DNA from 3 places in the Micromonospora zamorensis genome. Region 1 is predicted to be linked to each of the others. Evidence: predicted binding sites of a transcription regulator. Region 1 holds the regulator's gene; each other region holds the start of a gene.
The links. Region 1 encodes HrcA, which represses chaperone genes, less so after heat shock. Its sites were predicted from a motif close to GGTTNGCACNCTCNNNNNGAGNGTGCNAACC; they were not measured.
Positions count from the first base shown of each region.

Region 2: a site for HrcA is predicted at 7,665-7,695, ahead of groL (chaperonin GroEL). Genes of this name have one in related genera too.
Region 3: a site for HrcA is predicted at 5,689-5,719, ahead of groES (co-chaperone GroES). Genes of this name have one in related genera too.

Region 1 is NZ_LT607755.1:4,835,679-4,845,101, reverse strand. Features, by position in the region: gene GA0070619_RS21310 (low temperature requirement protein A) at 5-1,195, opposite strand; gene GA0070619_RS21305 (phytanoyl-CoA dioxygenase family protein) at 1,393-2,295, opposite strand; gene GA0070619_RS21300 (hypothetical protein) at 2,517-3,377, opposite strand; gene GA0070619_RS21295 (SDR family NAD(P)-dependent oxidoreductase) at 3,751-4,515, shown strand; gene GA0070619_RS21290 (enoyl-CoA hydratase-related protein) at 4,576-5,385, opposite strand; gene hemW (radical SAM family heme chaperone HemW) at 5,405-6,628, shown strand; gene GA0070619_RS21280 (DUF4870 domain-containing protein) at 6,683-7,279, opposite strand; gene hrcA (heat-inducible transcriptional repressor HrcA) at 7,505-8,527, shown strand; gene dnaJ (molecular chaperone DnaJ) at 8,603-9,423, shown strand, end outside.
Region 2 is NZ_LT607755.1:5,763,816-5,773,238, forward strand. Features, by position in the region: gene GA0070619_RS25725 (glycerol-3-phosphate dehydrogenase/oxidase) at 1-1,716, opposite strand, end outside; gene GA0070619_RS25730 (S8 family serine peptidase) at 1,878-4,460, shown strand; gene GA0070619_RS25735 (GNAT family N-acetyltransferase) at 4,529-5,464, shown strand; gene GA0070619_RS25740 (hypothetical protein) at 5,543-5,791, shown strand; gene groL (chaperonin GroEL) at 5,848-7,470, opposite strand; gene GA0070619_RS25750 (hypothetical protein) at 7,743-8,879, opposite strand; gene GA0070619_RS25755 (cold-shock protein) at 8,977-9,180, opposite strand.
Region 3 is NZ_LT607755.1:5,443,167-5,452,589, forward strand. Features, by position in the region: gene GA0070619_RS24145 (WhiB family transcriptional regulator) at 1-61, shown strand, start outside; gene GA0070619_RS24150 (hypothetical protein) at 830-1,384, shown strand; gene GA0070619_RS24155 (molybdopterin-dependent oxidoreductase) at 1,659-3,404, opposite strand; gene groL (chaperonin GroEL) at 3,530-5,170, opposite strand; gene groES (co-chaperone GroES) at 5,241-5,555, opposite strand; gene GA0070619_RS24170 (THUMP-like domain-containing protein) at 5,815-7,011, shown strand; gene ybaK (Cys-tRNA(Pro) deacylase) at 7,022-7,501, shown strand; gene GA0070619_RS24180 (sugar ABC transporter substrate-binding protein) at 7,681-8,769, shown strand; gene GA0070619_RS24185 (ATP-binding cassette domain-containing protein) at 8,883-9,423, shown strand, end outside.

The DNA.
Region 1 (9,423 bases):
CCGCTCAGAGTGACGGCGCGGCGGCCAAGGCCCGGCGGCGGTCACGCGCGGCCAGCCCTTCCCCGACCAGGGTGAGCAGCAGGACCAGGTTTGCCAGCACCAGGGCGGCCAGGGGCGGGAGCAGGAACGTGGCGGGTGCCATCAGGGCGCCCAGCACCACGATCGCCAGCACCCGGGACCAGAGCATCCGGCCGGTCACCACGGCATCGAACAGGACGCTGCCGAGCAGGAAAAGGGCCGGTCCGCCGAGGATGGCGGCCATCAGCTCGACCGGGGCGCGACCGGACGGCTGATCAATGACTGTCAGGGTGCTGGCCGAGACCACCACCACCCCGGCCACCATCACCAGATGGCTGTACGAGGTGGAGGTGCCGGGGCGCACCCGTTCCACCGTCGCGACGCTCGGTGGGGCCAGGATCCGCTGGACCCGCTGGAAGTAGAGCTGGAACAGGAGCACCGCGCTGACGAACGCGACCGCGCTGGTGGCCACCTGGCCGGTCGTGAACCCGCTGCCGGCCAGTCCCATGCCGGTGCTCAGGATCAACTCACCGAGCGCAACGATGAAGATCGCCCGGTGCCGTTCGGAGAGATGCACCCCGGTGAAGATCTGGCTGGCGAGTTCGGTGCGCCCCAGCCTCGGCGTCGGCCAGCCGAACCGGGCCGAACCGAGGTCGACCGCCACCGCGAGCGACCAGAGCGCCAGCCGAGCCGTCTCGTCCACGAACACTCCGGCCACCCACGGCGCCACTGTGACGCCGAACCAGAAGAAGACCCGGATGCTCCTGGCCTGGATCGGGCGGTTCACCCGGGTGCCGGGGATCAGGACGGCGTCACGGACCAGGTGGATGCCGAAGTACGCCGCGACGAAGAGCCACCCGTACCGGCCGAAGGCGTACGGGGTGGCGATCGCCATCAGCAGGGTGCCGAGCATGACCAGCAGGACGGTCGCCTGGATGATCGGCAGTCGGGGGTTGAACAGGTCGGTGAGCCACGCGGTCAGCACCCAGACCCACCAGGCGGCCAGCAGGAGTACGGCGGTCTGCAGCGCACCCCGGATGGTGAGGTCGGCGGCCAGGCTGGCGGCGAGCCGGGAGAACATGAAGATGTAGACCAGGTCGAAGAAGAGCTCCAGGAAGGTTGGGTATTCCGGCTCGCCCCGGCGGCGGAGGATCCGGGGAAGCGGAGCGGACGTCACTGCGACTGCCTCCTGTGCCACCCCGCGCCCTGGGGTGGGGGCACCGCGCCCCGACCTGCGCACCCGTCACGCTACCGACAGTGCGGCCTGCGGTGGTCGGGAACGGGGCCGGCCCGAGCGGTCGTGTCCGCAGACACGAAAAACGGCCCCTCTGCCACCGCTGGGCGATGGCAGGGGGCCGTTCTGCGAGCGGTGGGTCAGCGGAGCCAGGGGATGTTGCGGTCGAGCAGACCGCGTTCCTTGAGCTCCTTGCGCAGCGGGATCTCGTCGTCGACGTACCCGTCCCAGTTGATGCCCCAGTAGTTGGCGGTGTGGGTGCCCTCACCGATCAGCTGGCGCTGCACGGGGGTGCGGTTGCGGTACCACTCGCCGTTCACGTCGGGGTGCAGCTCGTCCAGCGGACGGATCCACCGGTAGGTGTAGCCGACGAAGAGCATCTTGCGGGTGACGGTCGACAGGTTCGTCGACCGCGAGTGCCACTGCCGACGGTCGAAGATGAAGGCGTCGCCCGGGTTGGCGGTGATCTCCACCGTGCCCTCCGGGTCGGGGTTCTGCACGGTGAGGTCCGCCGGCCGGGGCAGCGAGTTCTTCAGGTGGCTGCCCGGGATGACCTTGGTGGCGCCGCGGCCGGTCTCGGAGAGGTCCGACAGCACGTACGCGACCTTCAGCGAGAACATCGGCCGGGGCAGGTTCGGGTCCATCGTCTCCGGGTCGGAGTTCTGCCGGTACCCGTCCTGGTGCCAACCCCAGTACGGCTTCTCCGGCTCGGCGGCCGGCGGGGTGACGTCCAGGTGGTTGTGGTGCGTGTAGATGTTCCAGCCGGCCAGCCCCCACATGTACGGGAAGGCGATCGGGTGGGTCAGCAGCTCGCCGAAGAGCTCGTCGCGCTCCAGGAAGCCCAGCAGGTGCAGGGTGCCGTCCTTCTTGGTGGTGCCCTTCGCCTGCTCCTCCGCGTAGACGCGGTCGACCGCCGCCTCCAGCGCCGCCCGGTGGTCCTCCGTCAGGACGTTGCGCAGCAGGAGGAAACCCTGCTCGTGGAACTCCTTGCGGTCAGTGTCGCTGATCGGTTCGTAACCGGTCCGGTCGCCGTAATCGAACACCGCGTCGTACCCCTCCCCATGAGGTGAAACCTTTTCTGGCACAGGCCGCCGATCGTAACGCGACGGATCTGGCCCCGGGGAGGGCGTGTGGGGCTGGTGGGCCACAGGGGGACCCCGTGCAGCGAGAGGACTGCGGAGAGTGATTTGACCGTGATCAATGGAGGTATTTGCGGAGACTTGTCCGATTGTGCGGTGACTGCCGGTTAAGAGATCCGGGTCGGTCAACCCTCGTTGAACACCTCGGCCACCACCTGACCGGCGGGGCTCTGCTCGCCGTCCGCCCGGCCCCAGGTGCCGGCCCGGGCGGTCCACTCCAGGTCGCCGAAACGGACGCGCTTCACGCCGTGGTCCTGGGCGTGGGAAACCAGCCAGTGCGCGTACCGCCAGCCGTCGCGCTGGTCGTCCGGCGTCACCGCCAACCCGGTGGGGTCGGTCGGGTCGGTGCCCTTCAGGCCCCAGTCCAGCACCAGGTTGCGGGTCAGCTGCGTGGCCGCCGCCGCGCCGTGCATCGCCGGGGTACGCCCGACGGTGCAGGCGACCGCGCCGGTCGCGTCGCCCATCAGCGCTCGGCTGAGCACCTCGGAGTCGTCGGCCCACTTCTGGTAGGCCTCCGGGAAGGCCGAGCGCTGCACCCGCTGGGCGGCGTCGGTGACGCGCATCTTCTCCCAGCCGCGCACCTTCTTGAGCGCCGCGTAGAACCGGTTGGCCGCGTAGCGCGGGTCCCGGATCTGGGCCGGGGTGCCCCAGCCCTGGCTCGGCCGCTGCTGGAACAGGCCGACCGAGTCCCGGTCGCCGTCGGCGAGGTTGCGCAGCCCGGACTCCTGGTACGCGGTGGCCAGCGCGACCACCACGGCCCGCTCGGACATCCCGCGCTGTGCCCCGATGGCTGCGATGGTCGCCGCATTGGCCATCTGGTCGGCGTCGAGCGCGACCCGACCGTCGGCCTGCACGGTGCACTTCCGGGCCGCCAGCGGCAACTGGAGGCGGTCACCGACCTGCCGTACGACGAGCCAGATCGCGATCACGGCGACGAGGATGAGCACCACTCCACCCGCCACGGTTGCCCGAGTTCGCACCCACACCCCCAGATCGACAGTCTGACAAGCGTACGTCCCTCACGGGCCCCTCCGGGTCGTCCGCACGGTTCCAGGCCGGCTCTGCCGACCCGTTCCGATCGCGGCATTCCCGCTCCGGCCGCGCTCTCACCTGCCCGTATGGCCCTGTGGTCCACCCTGCTCCGGCGAGAATCGAGCCATCCGGCGCCAGGGCCCGCTGGCGGATCGTGGGCACCGCGTGTGTGCCGCCAGTCTGACCTGTCGTGCGTGTCACCGCCCCGACGGTGCCCGGAATGGTCGGAAGGTCGAGGCGCTTACTCCCGATTGACATGTCAATTGCTGGCTCGCCCGGTCGTTCACGCAGGTGGCCGGGGATAGCCACGGAGCAAGGAGGAGTTCCATGGGAACGCTCGACGGCAAGATCGTGCTCGTCACCGGCACCGGCGGCGGCCTGGGGCGCGTCGCCGCGCAGATCTTCGCGCGGGAGGGCGCAAAGGTCGTCGGGGCCGACATCCAGGTCGCCGGAAACGACGAGACGGTCGAACTCGTTCGGAGCGCCGGCGGCGAGATGACCGGCATCGCGCCGGTCGACCTCACCGACCCGGAGCAGGTGCGGAAATTCGTCGAGGACGCCGCCGCGACCTACGGCGGGCTCGACGTGGTCTACAACAACGCGGCGGCGCTCCGCTTCGGCCCGATGCCGGACTTCTCCGTCGAGGCCTGGCGGTACACCATCACCGGCGAACTCGACATTCCGTACTTCGTGTCGAAGTTCGCCTGGCCACACCTGGTCCGGCGCGGTGGTGGCGTCATCATCAACGCCGCCTCCATGGCCGGCATGATCGCCGGTCACGTCCCCCCGATGGTCGGCCACACCGCCGCCAACGCCGGCGTCATCGGCCTGACCCGACAACTCGCGCTCGAAGGCGCGCCGCACGGAATCCGCGCGGTGGCGGTCAGCCCAGGGCCGATCGTCAGCCCCGCAAGTGAGCGCGACCTGGGTGACAACCAGGCGGCTCGGGACGCCATCACCGGCAAGACGCTCCTCAAGCGGTTCGCTCAACCGGAGGAGGTCGCCGAACTGGTGGTGTTCCTGGCCTCCGACCGGGCGTCGTACATCACCGGGGCGAACTACCCGGTCGACGGCGGCGCGACCGCCTGGTGACCGGACCGAATGGCCCGGGGACGCCACATCAAGCAGGCGGCGTCCCCAGCGGCCCCGGCCCTAGCCAACATGATCACCGGCACCACCGTCCGGAGCGGGCACCCAGGCCGCCGGTCGCTTCTCCCGGAAGGCCATGATCCCCTCGCGCCCCTCGTCGGAGAGGAAGTAGCCGGTCGAGAGGGCCGACAGCCGGGCCAGATCACCGCGCAGCTCGGCGGTGCCCGGCCGGCGCAGCAGCTCCTTCGCCCCGGCCAGGGCGCCCGGCGCTCCGCGCACCAGCGAGTCGCAGTAGCGCCGCACCGCGTCGTCCAGCCCGTCCGCCGGGACCGAGGCCGTGACCAGGCCGATCTCGGCGGCCCGTCGACCGTCGAAGGTGTCCCCGGTCAGGTAGAGCTCGGCGGCGGCGCGCGGGTTCAGCCGGGGCAGCACGGTCGCCGAGATCACCGCCGGGATCACCCCGATCCGCACCTCGGTGAACGCGAACGTCGCCTCGTCGGCGCAGACCGCCAGGTCGGCGGCGGCGATCAGGCCCAGCCCGCCGGCCCGCGCCGGGCCGCCCACCCGGGCCAGCACCGGCTTCGGGCAGTCCCAGATCGCCGCGAGCACGTCACCCAGCATCGTGGCGGGCACCGTGCCGCTGGCGTACGCCGCGGCCGTCTCCTTCAGGTCGGCGCCCGAGCAGAAGACCGGGCCGGTGTGGTCGAGCACTATCGCTCGAACCGTCTCGTCGGCGACCGCGTCGCCCAACCCCGCCAGCAGCTGGGTCATGAGGCCGGTGGAGAGCGCGTTGCGGTTGTGCGGGCTGTCCAGGGTGAGGGTGGTCACCCCGCGGGCCGTGGCGACCCGCACGAGGACGTCGGGAGAGGTCATGCCGGGCACACTAGTGGCCATGCCCGGCGTCCTTCCAGATGGTGAGACCGTCCCCGTCGACGGATCGCTGCCCGCCACCGCCACCACGGCGGTCGGCGCGCGCGGCTTCGGCGTGTACGTCCACGTGCCGTTCTGCGCCAGCCGCTGCGGCTACTGCGACTTCAACACCTACACGGCGTCCGAGTTGGGCGGCGGTGCGAGCCGCGAGGGGTACGCCGACACCGTCCTGGCCGAGCTGGCGCTCGCCGCCCGGGTGCTGGGCGACAGCCCGCCGCCCCGGGTCGACACCGTCTTCGTGGGCGGTGGAACGCCCACCCTGCTCCCCGCCGACGACCTGGCCCGCATCCTCGACGGCATCGACCGCACCTGGGGGCTGGCCGCCGACGCCGAGGTGACCACCGAGGCCAACCCCGAATCGGTCACCCCGGAATCGTTGAAGCTGCTGCGGGCCGCCGGCTACACCCGGATCTCGCTGGGGATGCAGTCCGCCTCCCCGGGAGTGCTGGCGATCCTGGACCGCAAACACAGCGCCGGCCGGGCCACCGCCGCCGCCCTGGAGGCACGCGACGCCGGGTTCGAGCACGTCAACCTGGACCTGATCTACGGCACCCCGGGGGAGCGCACCGAGGACTTCGCCGCCTCGCTGGAGCAGGTCGTCGCCGCCGGGGTGGACCACGTCAGCGCGTACGCCCTGATCGTCGAGGACGGCACCCGGCTCGCCGCCCGGATGCGGCGCGGCGAACTGGCGTACCCCAGTGACGACGTGGCCGCGGACCGCTACCTGGCCGCGGAGGCCGCGCTCGACGCCGCCGGGCTCTCCTGGTACGAGGTCTCCAACTGGGCGCGCACCGACGACGCCCGCTGCCGGCACAACCTGCTCTACTGGACCGGCGCGGACTGGTGGGGGCTGGGGCCGGGGGCGCACAGCCACGTCGGCGGGGTGCGCTGGTGGAACGTCAAACACCCCACGGCGTACGCCCAGAGGTTGGCGGCGGGCGCGTCACCCGGCCTGGCCCGGGAGGTGCTCACCGGCGACGAGGCGCACATGGAGGACGTGATGCTCCGGCTGCGCCTCGCCAGCGGCCTCCCGTTGGCGGTGCTCGACGCCACCGGCCGGGCGGGCGCCGAGCGGGCCCTGGCCGACGGCCTGCTGGCCGCCGACGAGTACGCGGCCGGCCGGGCGGTGCTCACCCTGCGCGGGCGGCTGCTCGCCGACGCGGTCGTGCGTGACCTGCTGCCCTGAGTGGGCGGGCCGTTTCGGTGGTGCGGGCCGGCCGGGGGAGCGGCCGACCCGGCATCACTTGATGAAGTTCGCGGAGAGCGGGTAGCGGTAGAGCTGCCCCTCGTTGGCCTTGATTCCGGCGATGATGCCGAACACGAGACCGAGGATGACGGCTGCGCCGACCCCGATGAAGCCGATCAGGATGCAGGTCAACACCCAGCCGACCAGGCCGACGATCGACCAGATGAGCTGGAAGTTGAGCGCCGCCACGGCGTGCGCCCGCACCGTCGGGGACTGGCTGCCACGTGCCAGCATCGCCACCAGCGGGGCGATCCAGCCGAGCACACCGCCGCTGACGATCATGCCGACGGCGCCGCCGAAGTGGGCGATCAGCGCCCAGGTCTTGTCCTCGTTGTTGGCGAAGCCGCCAGGGCCGCCGTAGGCGCCGCCGGTCGGGTAGCCGCCACCGGGCGGGGGATAGCCGCCGGGCGGGGGATAGCCACCCGCCGGAGGGTAGCCGCCTGACGGCGGTTGGTCACCGGTGGGCGGGGGATAGCCACCGGGCGGGGGATAGCCGCCCGGGCCGGGTGCCCCGGACAGTGGTGCGGTGGGCGGCTCCGGCGGGTAGTTACCGGGGTCACCCGCGCCGGGAGGGCGAGGAGGTTCAGTCATGGATGCCACCGTAGGGGCACGTGGCAACGCGGCACCAGCGCGACACCGCCCGGTCGTGAGGGTCGATCGGCCCGGCGGGGTGGCGCGGACCGCACCGACGGACAGCCGTTGATCATCGCGCTGGCGGGCACGCCGACGTAGACTGGCACTCGTTACAGTCGAGTGCCAGGACGGCCCGGCCGGCCGAGGACGCCGGCGGCCGACGTGCGACAGGAGGTGCGGAGGATGGGTCTCGACGACCGGAAACTCGCCGTGCTCCGCGCCATCGTCGAAGACTACGTCTCCACCCAGGAGCCGGTCGGCAGCAAGGCGCTGGTCGAGCGGCACCAGCTCGGGGTCTCCCCGGCCACGGTCCGCAACGACATGGCCGTGCTGGAGGAGGAGGGCTACATCCGGCAGCCGCACACCAGTGCCGGCCGGGTGCCCACCGACCGCGGCTACCGACTCTTCGTCGACAGGTTGTCCCGGGTCAAGCCGCTCAGCCCAGCCGAACGCCGGGCCATCGAGCGCTTCCTGGTCGGCGCGGTCGACCTCGACGACGTGGTGCACCGCACCGTGCGCCTGCTCGCCCAGCTCACCCGGCAGGTCGCCGTCGTGCAGTACCCGAGCCTGGCCCGCTCCTCGGTGCGTCACCTGGAGCTGGTGCCGATCTCCACCACCCGACTGATGGTCGTCATGATCGCGGACACCGGGCGGGTGGAGCAACGTCTGGTGGAGCTGCCCGGTCCGGTGCCCGCCGACGACGTCACCGACCTGCGCCGACTGGTCAACGAGAAGCTCGCCGGCGCCCGGCTGTCCGACACGCCGCCGCTGGTGCAGGCGCTGGTCGAGGAGTCGTCGCCCAAGCTGCGTCCGGCCATGACCACGCTCGCCACTGTGCTGCTGGAGACCCTGGTCGAGCGGCACGAGGAACGCATCGCCCTGGCCGGCACCGCCAACCTCACCCGGGGTGGCCTGCTCGACTTCCAGGGTTCCCTGCGACCGATCCTCGAGGCGCTGGAGGAGGAGGTCGTCCTGCTCAAGCTCATCGGCGAGACCGAGCCCAGCACGACCCGGGTGCTGATCGGCGACGAGAACGAGTTCGACAACCTGCGGGCCGCCTCCGTGGTCAGCACCGGCTACGGCCCGGGCGCCACGATCGTCGGCGGCCTGGGGGTGCTGGGGCCCACGCGGATGGACTACCCCGGCAACATCGCCACGGTTCGCGCCGTGGCACGCTACGTGGGCGAGTTGCTGGCCCAGAACTGATTGGTCAGGGCCGATGCGGCCGGCTGCGGCCGCCGACCGGCACAACGCGAGACGAACATGAGGACACGGAACGCAGTGGCCAGGGACTACTACGGCATTCTCGGTGTGAGCCGGGAAGCCTCCGATGACGAGATCAAGCGCGCCTACCGCAAGCTGGCGCGCCAGTTCCACCCGGACGTCAATCCGGACCCGGAGGCTCAGGAGAAGTTCAAGGACATCAACGCCGCGTACGAGGTCCTCTCGGACGACCGGAAGCGGCAGATCGTCGACCTGGGTGGCGACCCGCTCGCCCCGGGCGGCGGCGGTGCCGGAGGCCCCGGAGGTCCTGGTGGTGCCGGCCCGTTCGTCGGTTTCCAGGACATCATGGACGCGTTCTTCGGCGGTGCCGCGGGCGGCGCCCGTGGTCCGCGTCCGCGTACCCGGCCGGGCGCCGACGCGATCCTGCGCCTCGAACTGGACCTGCACGAGACGGCGTTCGGCGTCGAGGCCCCGATCACCGTCGACACCGCAGTGCTGTGCACCACCTGCTCCGGCGCCGGCACGGCGGCCGGCACCCACCTGGCGACCTGCGAGGCGTGTGCCGGGCGCGGCGAGGTGCAGTCGGTGCAGCGCACCTTCCTCGGCCAGGTGGTCTCCGCCCGGCCGTGCACCGTGTGCCAGGGCTACGGCACGACCATCCCGCACCCCTGCCCCACCTGCGCCGGCGACGGCCGGGTGCGCACCCGCCGCTCGCTGACCGTCAAGATCCCGGCCGGCGTCGAGGACGGCATGCGGATCCGGCTCGCCCAGCAGGGTGAGGTCGGCCCGGGTGGCGGCACCGCCGGCGACCTCTACGTGGAGATCCACGAGCGGCCGCACGACGTCTACTCCCGCAAGGGCGACGACCTGCACTGCCG
Region 2 (9,423 bases), 930 kb from region 1:
GGCGTCGTCCGGCATCAACTGGGACTGCCGCTCCGCCTCCACCCGGGCGCGGTAGTGCTCCACCTCGCGGGCCCGGGTCGCCTCGTCCCAGCCGAGCACCGCGCCCATCAGCTCGGCGGTGTGCTCCGCGGACTCCAGCCCTCGGTGGCTGGTCTCGAACGAGATCCGGGTCCGCCGGGTCAGCACGTCCTCCAGGTGCAGCGCACCCTCGGCCCGCGCCGCGTACGCGACCTCCGCCGCCAGATACTCCGGAGCACCCGCCAGCGGAGACGCGAGCAACGGATCGGCGTCGACCAGGGCCAGCAGGTCCAGGGTGAGGGTGCCGTACCGCTCCAGCAGGTGCTCCACCACACCCACCGGCACGCCGTGCCGGCGGGCCAGGTCGGCCCGGTCCCTCCACATCGCCGGGTAGCCGTCGGCACCCAGCAGAGGCAGATCGGCGGTACGCGACGAGCGCGCGCCGCCGAGCCGGCGGGCCGCCCGGTCGACCACGTCGGAGGCCATCACCCGGTACGTCGTGTACTTGCCACCGGCGACCAGCAGCAGTCCGAGCATGGGCTCGAAGACCGCGTGTTCGCGGGAGAGCTTCGACGTCGAGTCGGCCTCGCCGGCCAGCAATGGCCGCAGCCCCGCGTACACCCCCTCGATGTCGGCGGTGGTCAACGGCCGGTCCAGCACGGTGTTGACCTGCTGCAACAGGTAGTCGATGTCGCGGGCCGAGGCGGCCGGGTGAGACCGGTCCAGCCGCCAGTCAGTGTCCGTCGTGCCGATGATCCAGTGCCCGCCCCACGGGATGACGAAGAGCACCGAACTCGCCGTGCGCAGGATGAGCCCCGCCTCGCCGGTGATCGCCGAGCGGGGCACCACCAGGTGCACCCCCTTCGACGCGCGCACCCGGACGCCCGGCCGCAGGCCCACGTCGTTGAGCATCCGCGACATGTCGTCGCTCCAGACACCGGTGGCGGCGATGACGGTACGGGCGTGCACCTCGAACTCCGCGTCCGGCGAACCGGCCGGCGCCTCCAGGTCACGGACGCGGACACCGGTCACCTCACGCGCCTGCCGGATCAGCCCGACGGCGCGGGCGCTGCTCACGACCGTGGCACCGAGGCTGGCGGCGGTGCGGGCGAGGGTCACCACCAGGCGGGCGTCGTCGACCTGCCCGTCGTAGTAGCGGATCGCCCCGGCCAGCGTGTCGGGCCGCAGACTCGGGAAGACCCGCCGGGCCCCCTCACGGGTCAGGTGCCGGTGCAGTGGCATGCCCCGGCCACCGCCGAAGATCCCGGCGAAGGCGTCGTAGGCAGCCACACCCGCGCCGTAGTAGGAGCGGCGGAAGATGCGGGCCGGCAGGTCCCGCAGCCCTCGCCCGGCGGGCAGGGGCACCAGGATCGGCACCGGACGCACCAGGTGCGGCGCGAGCCGGGTGGCGAGCAGGCCGCGCTCGGTGAGCGCCTCGTGCACCAGGTGGAACTCCAACTGCTCCAGGTAGCGCAGGCCACCGTGGATGAGTTTGCTCGACCGACTGGAGGTGCCCGCCGCGAGGTCACGCGCCTCGACGAGGGCCACCTTGAGGCCCCGGGACGCCGCGTCCAGAGCGGCACCGGCACCGGTCACCCCGCCCCCGATGACCAGGACGTCGAAGCGCTCGGCGCGCAGTCGACGCAGGTCGGACACACGGCGGACCGGCGAGAGCTGGCCGGCGACGGATCGGGAGATGTTGGGGTCACGCACAGGTCCACGGTAACCGCCATGCCACCGTGCCGGCATTCGCCGCCCGCCCGGCTGACGGAAACTGTCCAGCACCGGCACGGTTCTCCGGTCGACCCGCAACACGACGGTCGGATGGAAACCGCTCGCCGTGGTCGTAAGGTTCTCGGATGCAAGGTCACCCCGCGCAACCCGGATTCAGCGACCGCAGCTCCCCGTGGTCGGTGGTCGCAGCCGTGCTGGTCGGCTGCTGGACGGTCGCGGTCACCGCGGCCACCCAGACCGGCGGCTGGGTCACCGATCAGGTGCTGCTGGGCTTCGGGCTGGACCGCGTCGGCTGGCTCTGGCCGGTGCTCGGCCTGACCACAGTCGTGCTGGTGGGCACACCCGCCCTGCTGCTGGCCGTGCTGCCCCGGTCGGCTGCGGTCCGGGCCACCGGGAAAGCCTGGCTGATCGGGGGTCTCGCCCTCGGCGTGCTCACGCTGCTGCGGGTCGTGCCGCCGGTGCACCACGAGGCGTACCTCGCCGGGCTGGCCGGCGTCGCGCTGCTCACCGCGCTAGCCGCGCGCTGGTCGGCGCGACGATCGTCCGGCCCGGATGTCGACACCGCGCCCGCCGCCGCACAGTGGGCCGGCGAGCGCACTGAGCAACGCGACGCCACCGGTGGTGCGGCGCTGAACGACGATGCCGCCGCCCGAGCCGAGACCGTCGCAGGCCCGGGGTCGAGCGCCGACGCCGCCGGGAGTCCGAACCCGGTCGGACGTCAACGTGGATCGCATCGGACCGGACCGGTGCCTCTGCTCGCGGTCGCCGCCGGGTTGGCGCTGCTGCTGCCGTGGGCCTGGCTGGGCGCGCTCGGCGGGCTCCTGGAAACCGCGCTCGCGCTGTTGGCGGCAGCCGCGCTGGGGGTGCTGGCCGCGACACTGTTGGACGCCACCTTCTGGGCCCGGTTCGCTGTTGGCCGACCGCCGCGGCCGGCCCGGCTCGTCCTGCTGGGAGGTCTGGTCGCCGGGGTGGCGCTGCTGCTGCTCGCGGCCGGCACCGGCCAGTCCGGCGCACAGTTGCCCGCGCTGCTGACCCTTCCCCCGGTGGGTTTCGCACTGGCCGCGCTGTGGGCCGCGGCCTGGCGACCCAGCACCGACCCGGCCGTCGCCGCACGCGCCGGCCGGACGGCGACCGGCTGGCTCGTGGGCCTGGCCGCACTCGGCCCGCTGGCCTTCACCGACCCGGAAGAGATCACCCTGCTACTTGTCGGCACCCGGGACATCCCGTTCTGGGTGGCGGTCGCCGCCGGCACCGGGCTCGCCGTCGCGGTCCTGGTCGCCATCGGGTACGCGGTGCTGCTCGCCCGGCCGACGGCACGTACCCCGAGTCGCCGGTCGGCAGCGGTGGCGGCCGTGGTGCTGCTGGTGGCGTTCGGTGTGGTCGACCTGGGTCCGGGCCAACCGGGCCTGCACGGCGAGCGGCTGTTCGTGGTGCTGCGGGCGCAGGCCGATCTGAGTGGACTGCCGGCCGGCGCTGCGGGTCGGGCCGGGAGGGACGCCCGTGCGACGGAGGTCTACCGACGGCTGGTGACGACCGCCGAGCAGAGCCAGGCCGACCTGCTCCGGGGGTTGCGTCGACTGCGACTCGATCCGGTGTCGTACTACCTGGTCAACGCGGTGGAGGTCGACGGCGGTCCGGCGGTGCGGGCGTGGCTCGCCCGCCGGCCTGAGGTGGCCCGGGTGCTGGTCAGCCAACGTCTGCGGCCACTGCCGGCCCCGGCGGGGCAGAGCCGCGGCACCGCGCCCAGGCCCACCGGCCCGGAGTGGAACATCCGCCAGATCGGCGCGGACCGGGTGTGGTCCCAGCTCGGGGTGACGGGCACGGGCATCGTGGTGGGCAGCTCGGATTCGGGGGTGGACGGCGCCCATCCGGCGCTGCGCGCCGGGTTCCGGGGCGGAGACGATTCCTGGTACGACCCGTGGGACGACACCCGCAGCCCGACCGACCAGGGTGGGCACGGCACCCACACGGTGGGCAGTGCGGTGGGGCGCGACGGCATCGGGGTGGCGCCGGACGCGCAGTGGGTGGGCTGCGTCAACCTGGACCGCAACCTCGGCAGCCCTGCGCACTACCTGGACTGCCTCCAGTTCATGCTGGCGCCCTTCCCGACCGGCGGCGACCCGTTGACCGACGGCCGTCCGGAGCGCGCCCCACAGGTGCTCACCAACTCCTGGGGTTGCCCGCCCATCGAGGGTTGCGACCAGCGCGTGCTGCGGCCGGCCACCGCCGCGCTGGACGCCGCCGGGATCTTCGTGGTCGCCGCGGCCGGCAACACCGGGCCGTGGTGCGCGTCGATCGACGACCCACCGGCGCCGTACGCGGACGTGTTGACCGTGGGTGCGGTGGACGCGCAGCGCCGGGTCGCCGAGTTCTCCTCGCGCGGGCCGGTGCCGGGTGCGAGCAAGCCGGACGTGCTGGCACCGGGTGTGGGTGTGGTGTCGGCCATGCCGGGCGGCACGTACGCCGCGCTGGACGGCACGTCGATGGCGACCCCGCAGGTGGCCGGGGTGGTCGCGCTGATGTGGTCGGCGAACCCGGCGCTGGTCGGCGACGTGGCCCGGACCCGGCAGATCCTGCGGGACACCGCCACGGCGGCGACGCCCACCTACCGCTCCGACAACCCGTCCGACACCTGTGGTGCCCCGTCGAACGTCACGGGTGCCGGTGAGGTGGACGCGTACGCCGCCGTGCGCGCCGCCCAGCAATAGGCAGGTTTCCTTCCGGATCCGACGGGCGGGAGCGCGGGCCGCCACACGGTGTTCTAGGGTCGGCGACCATGGACGCCGAGATCACCGTCACCGAGCTGACCCCCGACCTGGCCGACACCGTTGTACGGCTCTGCGAGCAGGCTCTCGACCTGCCCGAGGACGCCACCGAGGCCGCCGCCATCGTGGACGTACTCTGGCCCCGGGCCGCCGCCGACCGGCCGGTGGTCGGGCTGGGCGCGTACCGGGGTGCGGACCTGGTCGGGGTGCTGTTCTGCTCGGTCTCGTCGGCCGAGCCGGGCATCGGGCACGTCGACCTGGTCGCGGTCCGTGCGGATCAGCGCCGCCGGGGCGTCGGCCGGGCGCTGCTGCGGCGGGCCGAGCAGGTGCTGGCCGAGCGCGGAGCGACCGAGGTGCTGCTGGCCGGGAACCCGCCGTACTACGCGTGGCCGGGCATCGACGTCCGCTACACCCCGGCGGTCTGCGCCGCCCTCGCGCTCGGCTACCAGCAGGACCGGACCGCCTGGAACATGACCGCCGACCTGTCGTACGACGGGTCACCGGCACTGCGGTCCACCGAGGCGGCGGAGCGGCGGCTGGCCGATCAGGGCATCACGGTGCGCCGGGCGGAGCCGGCGGATCTCCCGGCGTTGACCGCGTTCGCCCGGTCCAACTTCGGCGGCACGTGGGACGGCGAGTTGGCCGGGTCGGTGGGTCGTGACGGCGCCGGCTGCCACCTGGCGGAGCGGGGCGGCGAGGTGCTCGGCTTCGCCGCGTACGGGTCGTCCCGGCCGAGCTGGTTCGGACCGATGGGCACCGCACCGGCGGCCGAGGGGTCGGGCATCGGTGGTGTGCTGCTGCGGCGCTGCCTGCGCGACCAGCAGGCGGCGGGGCTGACCCGGGCGGAGATCGGCTGGGTGGGGCCCGTGCCGTTCTACTCGGGCAGCGCGGGTGCCCGGATCGAGCGGGTCTTCTTCCTGTACCGGAGGGCCCTGCCGGTGGCATAACCGGGGCAAAGGGGACATTGATCCATTCGCCCGCGTCGGTCATCGACGCCCCCTACCGTTTCGGTAGAGGAGGCAGCCATGACCACGGATGACGACCAGACCGAGGACGGCCCGCCGATCACCTGGAAACCGGTCGGCGAACTCCCCGGCCAACTGCCGTTCGACCGGCTCGACTACGGCGACGCCGAGCAACTGGCCGAGATGACCACCGACGACGGGTCGGCGGTCGTCGAGGAGTCACGGGAGATGGTGGACGAGCCGATCAAACTGCTTCCGCCGTACGACCGGGCACAGAAGCGGCGCAACCAGCGCCCACTGCCGACCTGACGACGAACGGGGCGGACCGCGTCAGCGGCCCGCCCCGTTCCGTGTCGGAACTGGACTCAGAAGTCCATGTCCCCGCCACCCGGGCCAGCCGGGGCAGCCGGGTTCTTCTCCGGCTTGTCCGCGACAACGGCCTCGGTGGTGAGGAACAGCGCCGCGATGGAAGCGGCGTTCTGCAGCGCCGAGCGCGTCACCTTGGCCGGGTCGATGATGCCCGCGGCCAGCAGGTCGACGTACTCGCCGTTGGCGGCGTTGAGGCCGTGACCCGCTTCGAGGTTACGGACCTTCTCCACCACGACGCCGCCCTCAAGGCCGGCGTTGACGGCGATCTGCCGCAGCGGGGCGTCCAGCGCGACCTTGACGATGTTCGCACCGGTCGCCTCGTCGCCGACCAGGTCGAGCTTGTCGAAGGCGGTCTTGCCGGCCTGGACCAGCGCGACGCCACCACCCGGGACGATGCCCTCCTCGACGGCGGCCTTCGCGTTGCGAACGGCGTCCTCGATGCGGTGCTTGCGCTCCTTGAGCTCGACCTCGGTGGCCGCGCCGACCTTGATGACCGCAACGCCGCCGGCCAGCTTGGCCAGCCGCTCCTGCAGCTTCTCGCGGTCGTAGTCGGAGTCACTCTTGTCGATCTCGGCCCGGATCTGGTTGACCCGGCCCTGGATCTGCTCGGCGTCACCGGCACCGTCGACGATGGTGGTCTCGTCCTTGGTCACCACGACCTTGCGGGCGCGGCCCAGCATGTCGAGGCTGGCGGCGTCGAGCTTGAGGCCGACCTCCTCGCTGATGACCTGGCCACCGGCGAGGATGGCGATGTCGGTCAGCATGGCCTTGCGGCGGTCACCGAAGCCCGGCGCCTTGACGGCGACCGACTTGAAGGTGCCACGGACCTTGTTGACCACCAGGGTGGCGAGGGCCTCGCCCTCCAGGTCCTCGGCGATGATCAGCAGCGGCTTGCCCGACTGCATGACCTTCTCCAGGATCGGGAGCAGGTCCTTCACCGACGAGATCTTGCTGTTGGCGATCAGGATGTACGGGTCGTCGAAGACGGCCTCCATACGCTCCGGGTCGGTCATGAAGTAGGCCGAGATGTAGCCCTTGTCGAAGCGCATACCCTCGGTGAGCTCCAGCTCCAGCCCGAAGGTGTTGCTCTCCTCGACGGTGATGACGCCTTCCTTGCCGACCTTGTCCATCGCCTCGGCGATGATCTCGCCGACGGTGCTGTCGCCAGCGGAGATGGAGGCGGTGGAGGCGATCTGCTCCTTGGTCTCGACGTCCTTGGCGAGCTTGGACAGCTCCTCCGAGACGCTCGCGACCGCGGCCTCGATGCCCCGCTTCAGGGCCATCGGGTTGGCGCCAGCGGCCACGTTGCGCAGGCCCTCGCGAACCAGGGCCTGGGCCAGGACGGTCGCCGTCGTCGTGCCGTCACCGGCAACGTCGTCGGTCTTCTTGGCGACCTCCTTGACCAGCTCAGCGCCGATCTTCTCGTACGGGTCCTCGAGCTCGATCTCCTTGGCGATGCTCACACCATCGTTGGTGATGGTGGGGGCACCCCACTTCTTCTCGAGCACGACGTTGCGGCCCTTCGGGCCGAGGGTCACCTTTACGGCGTCGGCGAGCTGGTTCATGCCCCGCTCGAGGCCGCGGCGAGCCTCTTCGTCGAAAGCGATCATCTTGGCCATACGGCGTTGTCCTCCTGGACACTCACGGGCCACCCGAGATGTGTGCCCCGGATGGGCCGCCTGGTGTGCGCACCTAGGGACGTCGCCACCTGGCGACGACGACGTCCTTCGGCCGGGCCGGATAGCCCGCGACGACCGGCCATGTGCTGCCCCGGTGTCTCCACACCGGCACAACCTGGCCCCACCGTCCCGACCGTTGGCACTCACGGTATGCGAGTGCCAATGACTTGTTTAGCACTCTCCCCTGCCGAGTGCAAGCACGATGGGGCCGCTCAGCCGAGTTCCGCGGCCAGTCCGGGAGTGTTCACCGGCGCCTCATGAGCGCGCTGCTCGGCGTACGTGACCAGCAGACCGATCATCTGGGAGAGGTGGGCCGGCAGGGCCAGCACCGCGGTGATCCCGATCACCACCACCGCCCCGACCGCGCTGTCCGGGGACGCGAAGGGATCCGTACCGAACGCCGAGGTGCCAACGCCCTCCAGCGCGCCGGGGATCACGGTGCCGACGATCACCGCCAGGGCAACCAGGGCCACCCGACCGAGCAGCAGGCCGAGCCGGTCGTGGAACATCCGGAACGACCGGCCGATCGGGTTGTGGCGTTCGAAGAGGTAGACCGGGCCGGCCATGCTCAGCGCGAACGCCAGGTAGATGCCGGGCAGGACGCAGAAGCAGGCACCGAGGCCGACGAGCAGGCTGATCAGCAGGGTCCACCCCCACAGCCCGAGTGCCCGACGGATGCCGTAGCGCAGCGCGGAATCCAGGCTGCCCGGCTGACCGGCCGCCTGCTGGGTGATCACCCAACTGCCGGCGGCCCACCCGACGGCCTGCAACAGCCCGACCAGCACGCTGCCGCCGATCAGCAGGACCAGGAGGCTCACCAGCTCCACGGCGAAGTTGTCCGGCAGGACGGCGGTCGTGCTCGTCTGGGCCTCGGCGGCCCACTTCGCCGACGGGTCCGCCCCGAGAGAGATCACCGAGAGCACCGCCGCGGGCAGCACCTGGGTCAGCAGCATGATGGGCACCAGCTGCCGCCAGCCCCGGCCCAGCGCTCCCCAGCACCGGCTGAACCAGCCAGCCAGGCCGGCACCGGGTGGAGTGACCAGGGGGTCGTTCGGGTCGTACCCGTAACCCGGCGGGTACCAGTTGACCGGCGGCCCCGGATGCCACGGCTGCGGACCGTAGGGCCCCGCTCCAGGCGGGTAGCCCCCGGTGGGCGGGAACACCCACCCCTGCTGCGGCTGACCGGCCGGGCCCCAGGCACCCTGCGCAGGATCCCAACCAGCCGGCGGGACACCCGGCACGGAGCCAGGCGGCTGACCGGCCGGGCCCCAGGCGCCCTGCGTGGGGTCGGACGGGCCTGGCTCACCCGGCCCGTAGGGCGGCGTGGACGAGGGTGGCTGGTCGGTCATGAACGCTCCTCAGCATCGGCTGGAACGGTTCACGATCTTCCCGGCTGCGCGCCCGTGCCGCCAGCCCCCAAGGCGGTGACCGACCGGTGCGGAACGGTCAGGCGATGACGCGTACGTGCTCCGCCTGGGGGCCCTTCTGGCCCTGGGCGATCTCGAACTCGACCCGCTGGCCGTCGTCCAACGCCTTGTAGCCGTCCATCTCGATCGCGGAGAAGTGAACGAACACGTCCTGACCGCCGTCGACGGCGATGAAGCCGTAGCCCTTTTCGGCGTTGAACCACTTGACGCTGCCCTGTGCCACGGTGCCACTTCCCTCACTCTGCGCGGTGCTGCCTGACCCGGCGCACGGAGCGGCCGGGCGCCCTCGGACCACCACCCCGGCAATCGATGACCGCCATTGAAGCAGGTGACCGAAATCGCACGCTACACGAGGACTGACAGCCGCGCACGACCACAAATCGGGCATGGTCCTGATCGCTTCCACACCAGCTCCGGCCGCACCGGTCGACCCGACGCGGCGATCCGACGGATTCATCGACGTGAG
Region 3 (9,423 bases), 610 kb from region 1:
GGAGGCCCGACTGGGTCACCCGCACAAGTCGACCGTCCCGGCCCAACGCAACGTCGCCTGACCCGACACATACCTGACGTCCGCGAAACCGCGTCCCTCGTTCGGGGGCGCGGTTTCGACGTCCCCACCCCTGGGCGGCCTCAACATCCCCGGGTTAAGGCGGGCTCGGCCTCCCCGCCCGGTCTCGCCAAAAACCCCAACATCCGCATGATCGACACGGGTTCAATGGTGTCGGGGTGTCCCGCCGCCTCGGACACCCCGATTTTGGCAAAGCCGAGTGGATCATGCCCAGAACGGAACGGGCTGAGGCCGGCCGCGCCTCCGTATGGGAGGTTTGTCCGGTCTGAGGGGTTAAGGCGAGAGCGCCGATGGCCCCGGTACGAGGGTTGCGGCCTTCGGGGCGTTTGGCCTGTGACCGGTCGCACCGGTGGGTCGGAATGATGGCCCGGGCGGGGTCGTTACACACTCTGACGATCGCAGGACCACCGGCTCGCCGCCCCGCCCACCGGGGTTGGTAGCGGGGTTGGAATGCCCGACCCGGCCCGCATCGTTGAAGCCTTCCCAGCACCCCGCTCCATCGGGTGTCACGGGATGGCCCGGCCTCCGGAATGACTCCGGGCCCCCGGTCGTTACACATGGACCCGGCGCCCGAGCCCTCCGCTCGCAGGCCGCCGACCCGGCCCCCGCAAGCCCCCCGGCTTAACTGGTGCCGATCTCCCCCAGACTTTTTCCCTTTGTTTGATGCAGCGCCGGACGAGGTGCTCACACCCTTGTGTCGCCGACCCCCATTGGCGGCCTGGGTGTTCCTACCCCCGAAGGAGCTACCCCCATGAACACGATCTTCCGTAAGAGCATGCTGTCTGTTGCTGGTCTCGCGTTCGCCGGTGGTGTCTTCGCCGGCCCGATCGCCGCCCACGCCAACCCCGTCGACGCCAAGCCGGTGGCGGTGCAGTCGGCCGCCCCGAAGCCCCAGGGCGACCAGTCCCACATCACCCTCAACGACGAGCAGACCGCCAACGTCAAGGCGATCATCGCCGCCACGAAGAAGGCCGGCCTGCCCGAGCGCGCCGCGGTCATCTCCATCGCGACGAGCCTGCAGGAGTCCAAGCTGGAAAACCTGGGCCACCTCGGCGACAAGAATGACCATGACTCGCTGGGCCTGTTCCAACAGCGCCCGACCAGTGGTTGGGGCACGCCGGAGCAGATCACCGACCCCGCCTACTCCACCACCGCGTTCCTCAAGGGCCTCAAGCAGGTCGACGGGTGGCAGGACATGCCGCTGACCGACGCCGCGCAGACCGTCCAGGTCTCCGCCTACCCCGACGCCTACGCCCAGTGGGAACAGCAGGCCACCGACCTCGTCGCCCAGCACTGGAACAGCTGACACCAACACAAACACTGAACGACCCGACCACTGGCCGGCACCCCAACCCGGGGTGCCGGCCAGCGGCATATCCCGCACAACCACAAGGACACCAACAACAAGGCCCGGCAGACCTTGGACACTTTCCGTTAGCCGCTAACGGAAACTGTCCAAGATCTACACGGTCGGGCTCACTCGGCCGGCGCGACACGCCGCCCACCGGGCCGGGCCGGCCGGCCGGCCCGACAGCGCTCCGACGGCTTCCGACCGGAGCGGACCGCCCGGCACTGCCGGATCAGCGGACGGTGACGGTGACCGTGTGCCAGCCGGTGGCGCCGTCCGGGACGACATCCTGCGTACGCTCGGTCTGGGTTTCGCCGGTGGCGTCCGTTGCCCGGACCTGGAGCCGGTGCTCGCCTGGCGTGGCGTCCCAGCGCCACGACCACTGCACCCAGGTGTCCACCGACACGGCTGGGGCCAGCTCGGCCTGCTGCCACTCGCCGTCGTCGACGCGGACCTCGACCTGGCGGATGCCCCGGTGCTGCGCCCACGCCACACCGGCGATGGTCACCGGCCCCGTGGTCAGCCGGTTACGTCCCCGGGGCGTGTCGATCCTCGACTGCGTCTTGATGGGCCCTTCGACCGACCAGCCGCGCGGCACCCAGTACGCGTCGAAGTCCGCGAACCGGGTCAGCTCCAGCTCGGTCACCCACTTGCACGCCGACACGTACCCGTAGAGGCCGGGCACCACCATCCGGACCGGGAAGCCGTGCTCGACGGGCAGAGGCTCGCCGTTCATGCCGACCGCCAGCAGCGCGTCCCGCCCGTCGCGCAGCGCGGCGGTGGGGGTGCCGCAGGTCCAGCCGTCGACCGACCGGCCGACGACCTGGTCGGCGTCCGCATCCGGCTCGACCTCGTCGAGCAGTTCCCGCAGGGGTACGCCGAGCCAGCGGGCGTTGCCGATCAGGTCACCGCCCACCTCGTTGGAGACGCAGGCCAACGTGACGTACCGCTCGACCAGCGGCCGGGCCAGCAGGTCGGCGTAGGTGTAGGTGCGCTCGGTGCCGACCCGCCCGTGGATCCGCAGCCGCCAGCTGTCCGGGTCCACCTGGGGTACCACCAGCGCGGTGTCGATCCGGTAGAACCCGAGGTTCGAGGTGACGTACGGCGCGAGTTGCGCCAGCGAGAGGTCCGCGCCAGCGGGTACGGCCGCTGCGGGGGCGACCGGCGCGGGCAGCCGGATCGCGTCCCGAGCGGCGGACACCCCACGTCGGCCGGCCAGCCAGCGCCCACCGAGACCTGCCGCCACGGCGGTTCCGAGCAGAACCCCGCTGCTGGTGAGGAACCGCCGCCGCGACTCGGGGTCGACTTCCGCAGCCCTGGCCGCGGGTTGCCCGCCCGGAGCCACCGGCGCAGCGGGCGCCACCGGGCCAGCAGGCGACACCGGCGCGGCGGGAGTCACCGGCACCGGCAGGCCCTCGGGCGTCGGCGAAGGCGGCTCGGCCCGCGACCCCCGCGCCGGACCCGCAGGCGGCACCGACCCAGCAGGCGGCACCGACCCGGCGGGCGGCGCGATCGGCGTGGGCGGTGACCATGGCCAGGGGTCCAGCTCGAACGGGCCGTCGATGAACAGCCAGAGCACCAGGCCGCCGAGGCCGGCGCCGACAAGCGACGGCAGCGCGTCGGCGGTGTCCGCACCGGAACGGGTCAGCGCGGCGGCCACACCGATGACGCCGAACGCGGCGATGCCGGCCAGGCCGAATGCCAGCCGCCGGACCGCCAGCACACCGAACAGCGCCGCGAACCCTCCCAGCAACAGGCCCGTACCGACCAGCAGCGCGATCTTGTCGGCGGTGCCGAAGAGGTCGATGGCGAGTTGCTTCAGCGACTCGGGGACGGCGTCGACGACCACCCCGCCGACCGCGACCAGCGGTGCCGACCGGGGGCCGGTCAGGACCGCCACCGGTTCGGCGATTCCGATCGCGACGGCGGCGGCGGTGATCCCGGCCAGCGCGGCGTAGCGCCGCGACGTGGTGCTCATCGGCCCAGTGTGCGCGATCATCCGGTCCACTCGCCAACAACGGCAGCGTCGGTAACAGACCCATAAGACGTTCCGGGGCACACCGTCGTGCGACGGTGTGCCCCGGAACGGGTGTCGCTACCGGGTCAGAAGCCCGGGCCGTGCTGGTGGCCGTGACCGTGGCCGTGGCCGCCGCCGGCGGACTGCTCCGCCTGCTCCGGCTTCTCGACCACGAGGCTCTCCGTGGTGAGCAGCAGACCGGCGATCGAGGCGGCGTTGGTGACCGCGTTGCGGGTCACCTTCACCGGGTCGATGATGCCGGCCTTGACGAGGTCGACGTACTCGCCCTTGGCGGCGTCGAGGCCGTTGCCCCACTCCAGGTCGGCGACCTTCTGCGTCACGACGTAGCCGTCGTGACCGGCGTTCTGGGCGATCCAGCGCAGCGGCTCGACGAGCGACTTGCGCACGACCGAGACACCGATCTTCTCGTCGCCAGTGAAGCCCAGGTCGTCGTCGAGCACCGAACGGATCTGCACCAGGGCGGCGCCGCCGCCGGGCACAGTGCCCTCCTCGACCGCAGCCTTGGTCGCCGCGATGGCGTCCTCGATGCGGTGCTTGCGCTCCTTCATCTCGACCTCGGTGGCCGCGCCAGCCTTGATGACGGCGATGCCACCGGAGAGCTTCGCCAGCCGCTCGGCCAGCTTCTCCCGGTCCCAGTCGGAGTCGGAGGCCTCGATCTCCTTGCGGATCTGGGACACCCGGTCGGCGACGTCAGCCTTCTGGCCGCCGCCGTCGACGATCGTGGTGTTCTCCTTGTCGACCACGACGCGCCGAGCGGTGCCGAGCACCTCCAGGCCGACCTGGTCGATCTTGTAGCCCAGCTCCGGGGCGACCAGCTCGGCACCCGTGGAGATCGCGATGTCCTGGAGCATCGCCTTGCGCCGGTCACCGAAGCCCGGGGCCTTGACCGCGCAGACCTTGAGGGTCTTGCGCAGCGAGTTGACCACCAGGGTGGAGAGCGCCTGGCCGTCCACGTCCTCGGCGATGATCAGCAGGGGCTTGCTGTTCTGCAGGATCTTCTCCAGCAGCGGCAGCAGCTCTTCGATCGCCGAGATCTTCTGGGTGGTGACCAGGATGTACGCGTCCTCAAGGACGGACTCCTGGCTCTCCAGGTCGGTGACGAAGTTCGGCGAGATGAAGCCCTTGTCGAACTGGAGACCCTCGGTCACGTCCAGTTCGGTGGTGAGCATGGAGCCTTCCTCGACGGTGATGACACCGTCGCGGCCGACCCGCTCCATCGCCTCGGCGATCAGGTCGCCGATCGTGGCATCCTGCGCGGAGATCGTCGCCACGTTCGCGATCGACTCCTTGCTGGTGACCTCGGCGGCACGGCCGAGCAGCGCCTCGGAGACCTTGGCGGCCGCCGCGTCGATGCCCCGCTTGAGGCCGGCCGGGTTGGTCCCGGCGGTCACGTTGCGCAGACCCTCGCGAACCATCGCCTGGGCCAGCACGGTCGCGGTGGTGGTCCCGTCGCCGGCGACGTCGTTGGTCTTGGTCGCCACCTCCTTGACCAGCTGCGCGCCAAGGTTCTCGTACGGGTTGGTGAGCTCGATCTCCTTGGCGATGGTCACACCATCGTTGGTGATCGTCGGCGCACCGAATTTCTTGTCCAGGACGACGTTGCGCCCGCGCGGGCCGAGGGTGACCTTGACCACGTCCGCGAGGGCGTTGACACCGTGCTCCAGCAGGTGCCGGGCGTCGTCCGAGAAGCTCAGGATCTTCGCCATTTATGTCCCTTCGAAGCGCCATTGCCCCGGCCCGGCGAGCCGGACCGGGGCAGTGGCACTGATCGGTTGCTTACTTCTCGATGACCGCGAGGACGTCGCGGGCGGAGAGCACCAGGTACTCCTCGCCGGCGTACTTGACCTCGGTGCCGCCGTACTTCGAGTAGAGGACGGTGTCGCCGACCTGCACGTCAACCGGAACCCGGTTGCCGTTGTCGTCGACGCGGCCCGGGCCGACAGCGAGGACAGTGCCCTCCTGCGGCTTCTCCTTGGCGGTGTCGGGGATCACGATGCCCGACGCCGTGGTGGTCTCAGCCTCGTTCGCCTGGACCACGATGCGGTCCTCGAGCGGCTTGATCGCAACCTTGGTCGCGGTAGTCACGGGCATACCCTCCTGGGGTACTGGTTTCGTTGCTGGCCGGCGGGGCCGACCAGCGTCAATCTGCCTCATGCCACCGGGCGGGGCCGTCGTCGCGGGTGCCGGTCCGCCTGGCGTGCGCCCCCGGGTCGCGAGACCCGGAAGCTGGCACCCTCAGGGTGAGAGTGCTAATCGCAGGTTATTCCGTGGCTAGCACTCCGTCAAGGAGAGTGCCAGCGAGTCGCGCCCCGCCAGCCCAGATTTCCGGGTCTACCCGGACAATGACCGGGTGGATCTCGATCAGCTGGCGGCGCTGCGTACCCCCGAGGGGTCGGCCGCGCTCACGGCGGCGGCCGGGCTGGCCGGCGGTGATCCACTGGCTGCGGCGTCGGCCCTGCGCGCGGCCGGGGTGCCGCCGACGCTCGCCGCGGCCGCGCTCACCCAGGCTGAGCTGCGCCACCGGGCGGTCGGCAAGTTCGGCCCGGCAGCCGCTGGGATGTTCCTCACCCGCCCAGGGCTGGAGCAGGCCACCCGCCGGGTGGTCGCCGACCGGCGGGCCGCCCGGCTCCACGCGGCCGGCGTGCGCACCCTGGCCGACCTTGGATGCGGCCTCGGCGCCGACGCGCTGGCCGCCGCCCGCGCCGGCATCCGGGTGTACGGGGTGGAGGCCGACCCGGTGACCGCCGCGATGGCCGCCGCCAACGCCGACGCGGCCGGGCTGGCCGACCTGTTCACTGTCGAGTGCGGGGATGCCACGGCGTTCGACGTCTCCCGGGTCGACGGGGTCTTCTGCGACCCGGCCCGCCGCACCACCGGCACCGGGCGACGGATCTTCGACCCGCGCGCCTACTCGCCACCGTGGGACTTCGTGACCGGGCTGGCCGAGCGGGTGCCGCGCACCGTGGTGAAGGTGGCGCCGGGCCTGGACCACGCGCTCATTCCGGCCGGCGCGGAGGCCGAGTGGGTCGGCGTCGATGGCGACCTGGTCGAGGCCGCGCTCTGGTGTGGTGACCTGGCGGAGGTGCCCCGCCGCGCGACCCTCTACCGCCAGCGGGGCGTCGAGACACGCCGCCACCAGCTCAGCGGCTCGGGTGCCGACGAGGCGCCGGTCGGGCCGCCACGTCGCTACCTGTACGACCCGGACCCGGCGGTGGTGCGCGCGCACCTCGTGGCCGAATTGGCCACCGAACTGGACGCCACCCTGGGCGATCCGAGCATCGCCTACCTCTACGCCGACCAGCCGATCCGCACCCCGTACGCACGCTGCCTGGAGATCACCGACGTGCTGCCGTTCTCGCTCAAGCGCCTGCGGGCACTGCTGCGGGATCGTCGGGTGGGCCGGGTGGAGATCCTCAAGCGGGGTTCCGCGCTCACCCCGGAGCAGCTTCGGCGCGACCTTAGGCTGGCCGGCGACGAGGCGGCGAGCCTGGTGCTCACCCGGGTCGCCGGCGCACCGACAGTGCTGATCGGTAGGCCGGTCGACTAGCGTCGCCGGTGTGGCAGGACAGGGCACTCCGGCGACGGCACTGGTGGTCAAGCGTGGGGTGGCGCACCGCACCCATCCGTACCGGGTGGCACCGGACGCCCCGAACTACGGCGCGTTGGTGGCGGTGGCGCTCGGCGTGCCACCGGAGCGCGTGTTCAAGTCGCTGGTGACCGAGGTCGACGGCGCACTGACCGTGGCGGTCGTTCCGGTCACCGGCGAGTTGGATCTGAAGGCGCTCGCGGCGGCCGTCGGTGGCAAGCGGGCGGCGCTGGCCGACCGGGCGGTCGCCGAGCGGGCGACCGGTTACGTACGTGGTGGGATCAGCCCGCTCGGGCAGCGCAAGCGACTGCCCACAGTGCTGGACGACTCCGCGCTGGCATTCCCGACGATCTACGTCTCGGCTGGTCGGCGCGGTCTGCAACTCGAACTGGCCGCGGCGGATCTGGTGGCGCTGACCGACGCCCGCACCGCGCCGTTGCAGACCCACTGACGACCTTCGTTACGTCGACTCCCCCGTGGGATACCCGCGGAGTAACAGCCGCGTTGCTGAATTGTTATCGCTCCCAACAAACTAGGCACCTGCGCGGTCTTGTGGAGCCGGTGTGACGCGAAATACGTTGCCGGACACAACAAAACAACACCTCCCCCACCTCCGAAAGGACCCTGCACATGCGTAAGGGGATCCTCACCATCGCCGCCGTGGGCCTGCTCGCGACCGGCGGCTTGACCGCTTGCAGCGACGACTCCGGCACCGGCTCGACCGACTCCAAAAAGACCCCCAAGATCGGCGTGATCCTTCCGGACAGCAAGTCCTCCCCCCGCTGGGAGACGGCGGACCGCCGCTTCCTGGAGGAGGCGTTCAAGGCCGCCGGCGTCCAGTCCGACATTCAGAACGCCCAGAACGACAAGGCCGCCTTCCAGACCATCGCCGACCAGATGATCACCAGCGGCGTCACCGCCCTGATGATCGTCAACCTGGACTCCGGCACCGGCAAGGCCGTGCTCGACAAGGCCAAGTCGCAGGGCGTCGCCACCATCGACTACGACCGGCTCACCCTCGGCGGCTCCGCCCAGTACTACGTCAGCTTCGACAACGAGTCCGTCGGCAAGCTCCAGGGCGAGGGTCTGGCGAAGTGCCTGACCGAGAAGAACGCCAAGAACCCGGTCGTGGCATACCTGAACGGCTCCCCCACCGACAACAACGCCACCCTGTTCAAGGCCGGATACGACTCGGTGCTCAAGCCGAAGTTCGACTCCAAGGAATACACCAAGGGCCCGGACGACGCCGTGCCGGGCTGGGACGGCCCCACCGCCGCGACCATCTTCGAGCAGCAGCTCACCGCGACCAAGGGCAAGATCGACGGCGTGCTGGCCGCCAACGACACTCTCGGCAACGCCGCCATCTCGATCCTGAAGAAGAACAAGATCAACGGCAAGGTGCCGGTGACCGGGCAGGACGCCAGCGTGGAGGGCCTGCAGAACATCCTCGCCGGTGACCAGTGCATGACCGTCTACAAGGCAGTCCGGGAAGAGGCCAAGGCCGCCGCGGACCTGGCCATCGCGCTGGCCAAGGGCGAGAAGAAGGACACCGGCCAGTCGGTGAAGGACGGTGACCGCGACGTCCCCTCGGTGCTGCTCACCCCGAAGGCCATCTACAAGGACAACGTCAAGGACGTCATCGCCGACGGCTACGCGACCAAGGAGCAGGTCTGCACCGCGGCGTACGCCAAGTTCTGCGCCGAAGCCGGCATCAGCTGACCGACGCTGCAGTACCCGCCGGAACGACCACCGCCGCCCGGCACGGGAGCACCCTCCCGTGCCGGGCGGCGCCCGCCGGACGGGCCCCGACCCTCCCTTGAGAAGGAGACCCCGTGTCCGCGACCCCCCTGCTGGAACTCCGCGGGATCGACAAGAGCTTCGGTCCCGTCCAGGTGCTCCGCGACGTCGCCCTGACCGTCCACCCAGGCGAGGTGACCGCACTGGTCGGCGACAACGGCGCCGGCAAGTCGACCCTGGTGAAGTGCATCAGCGGCATCCACCCCACCGACGCCGGAGAGTTCCTGTTCAACGGTGAACCGGTGCACATCGGCAGCCCCCGCGACGCCGCCACGCTCGGCATCGAGGTCGTCTACCAGGACCTCGCGCTCTGCGACAACCTGGACATCGTGCAGAACATGTTCCTCGGTCGGGAGAGGCGCAGCGGCATCGTCCTGGACGAGCCGACCATGGAACAACTCGCCGCCGAGACCCTGGCAGGGCTCTCCATCCGCACCGTCACGTCGCTGCGCCAGCACGTGTCCAGCCTCTCCGGCGGCCAGCGCCAGACCGTGGCGATCGCCAAGGCGGTGCTGTGGAACAGCAAGCTGGTCATCCTGGACGAGCCGACCGCGGCGCTCGGCGTGGCACAGACCG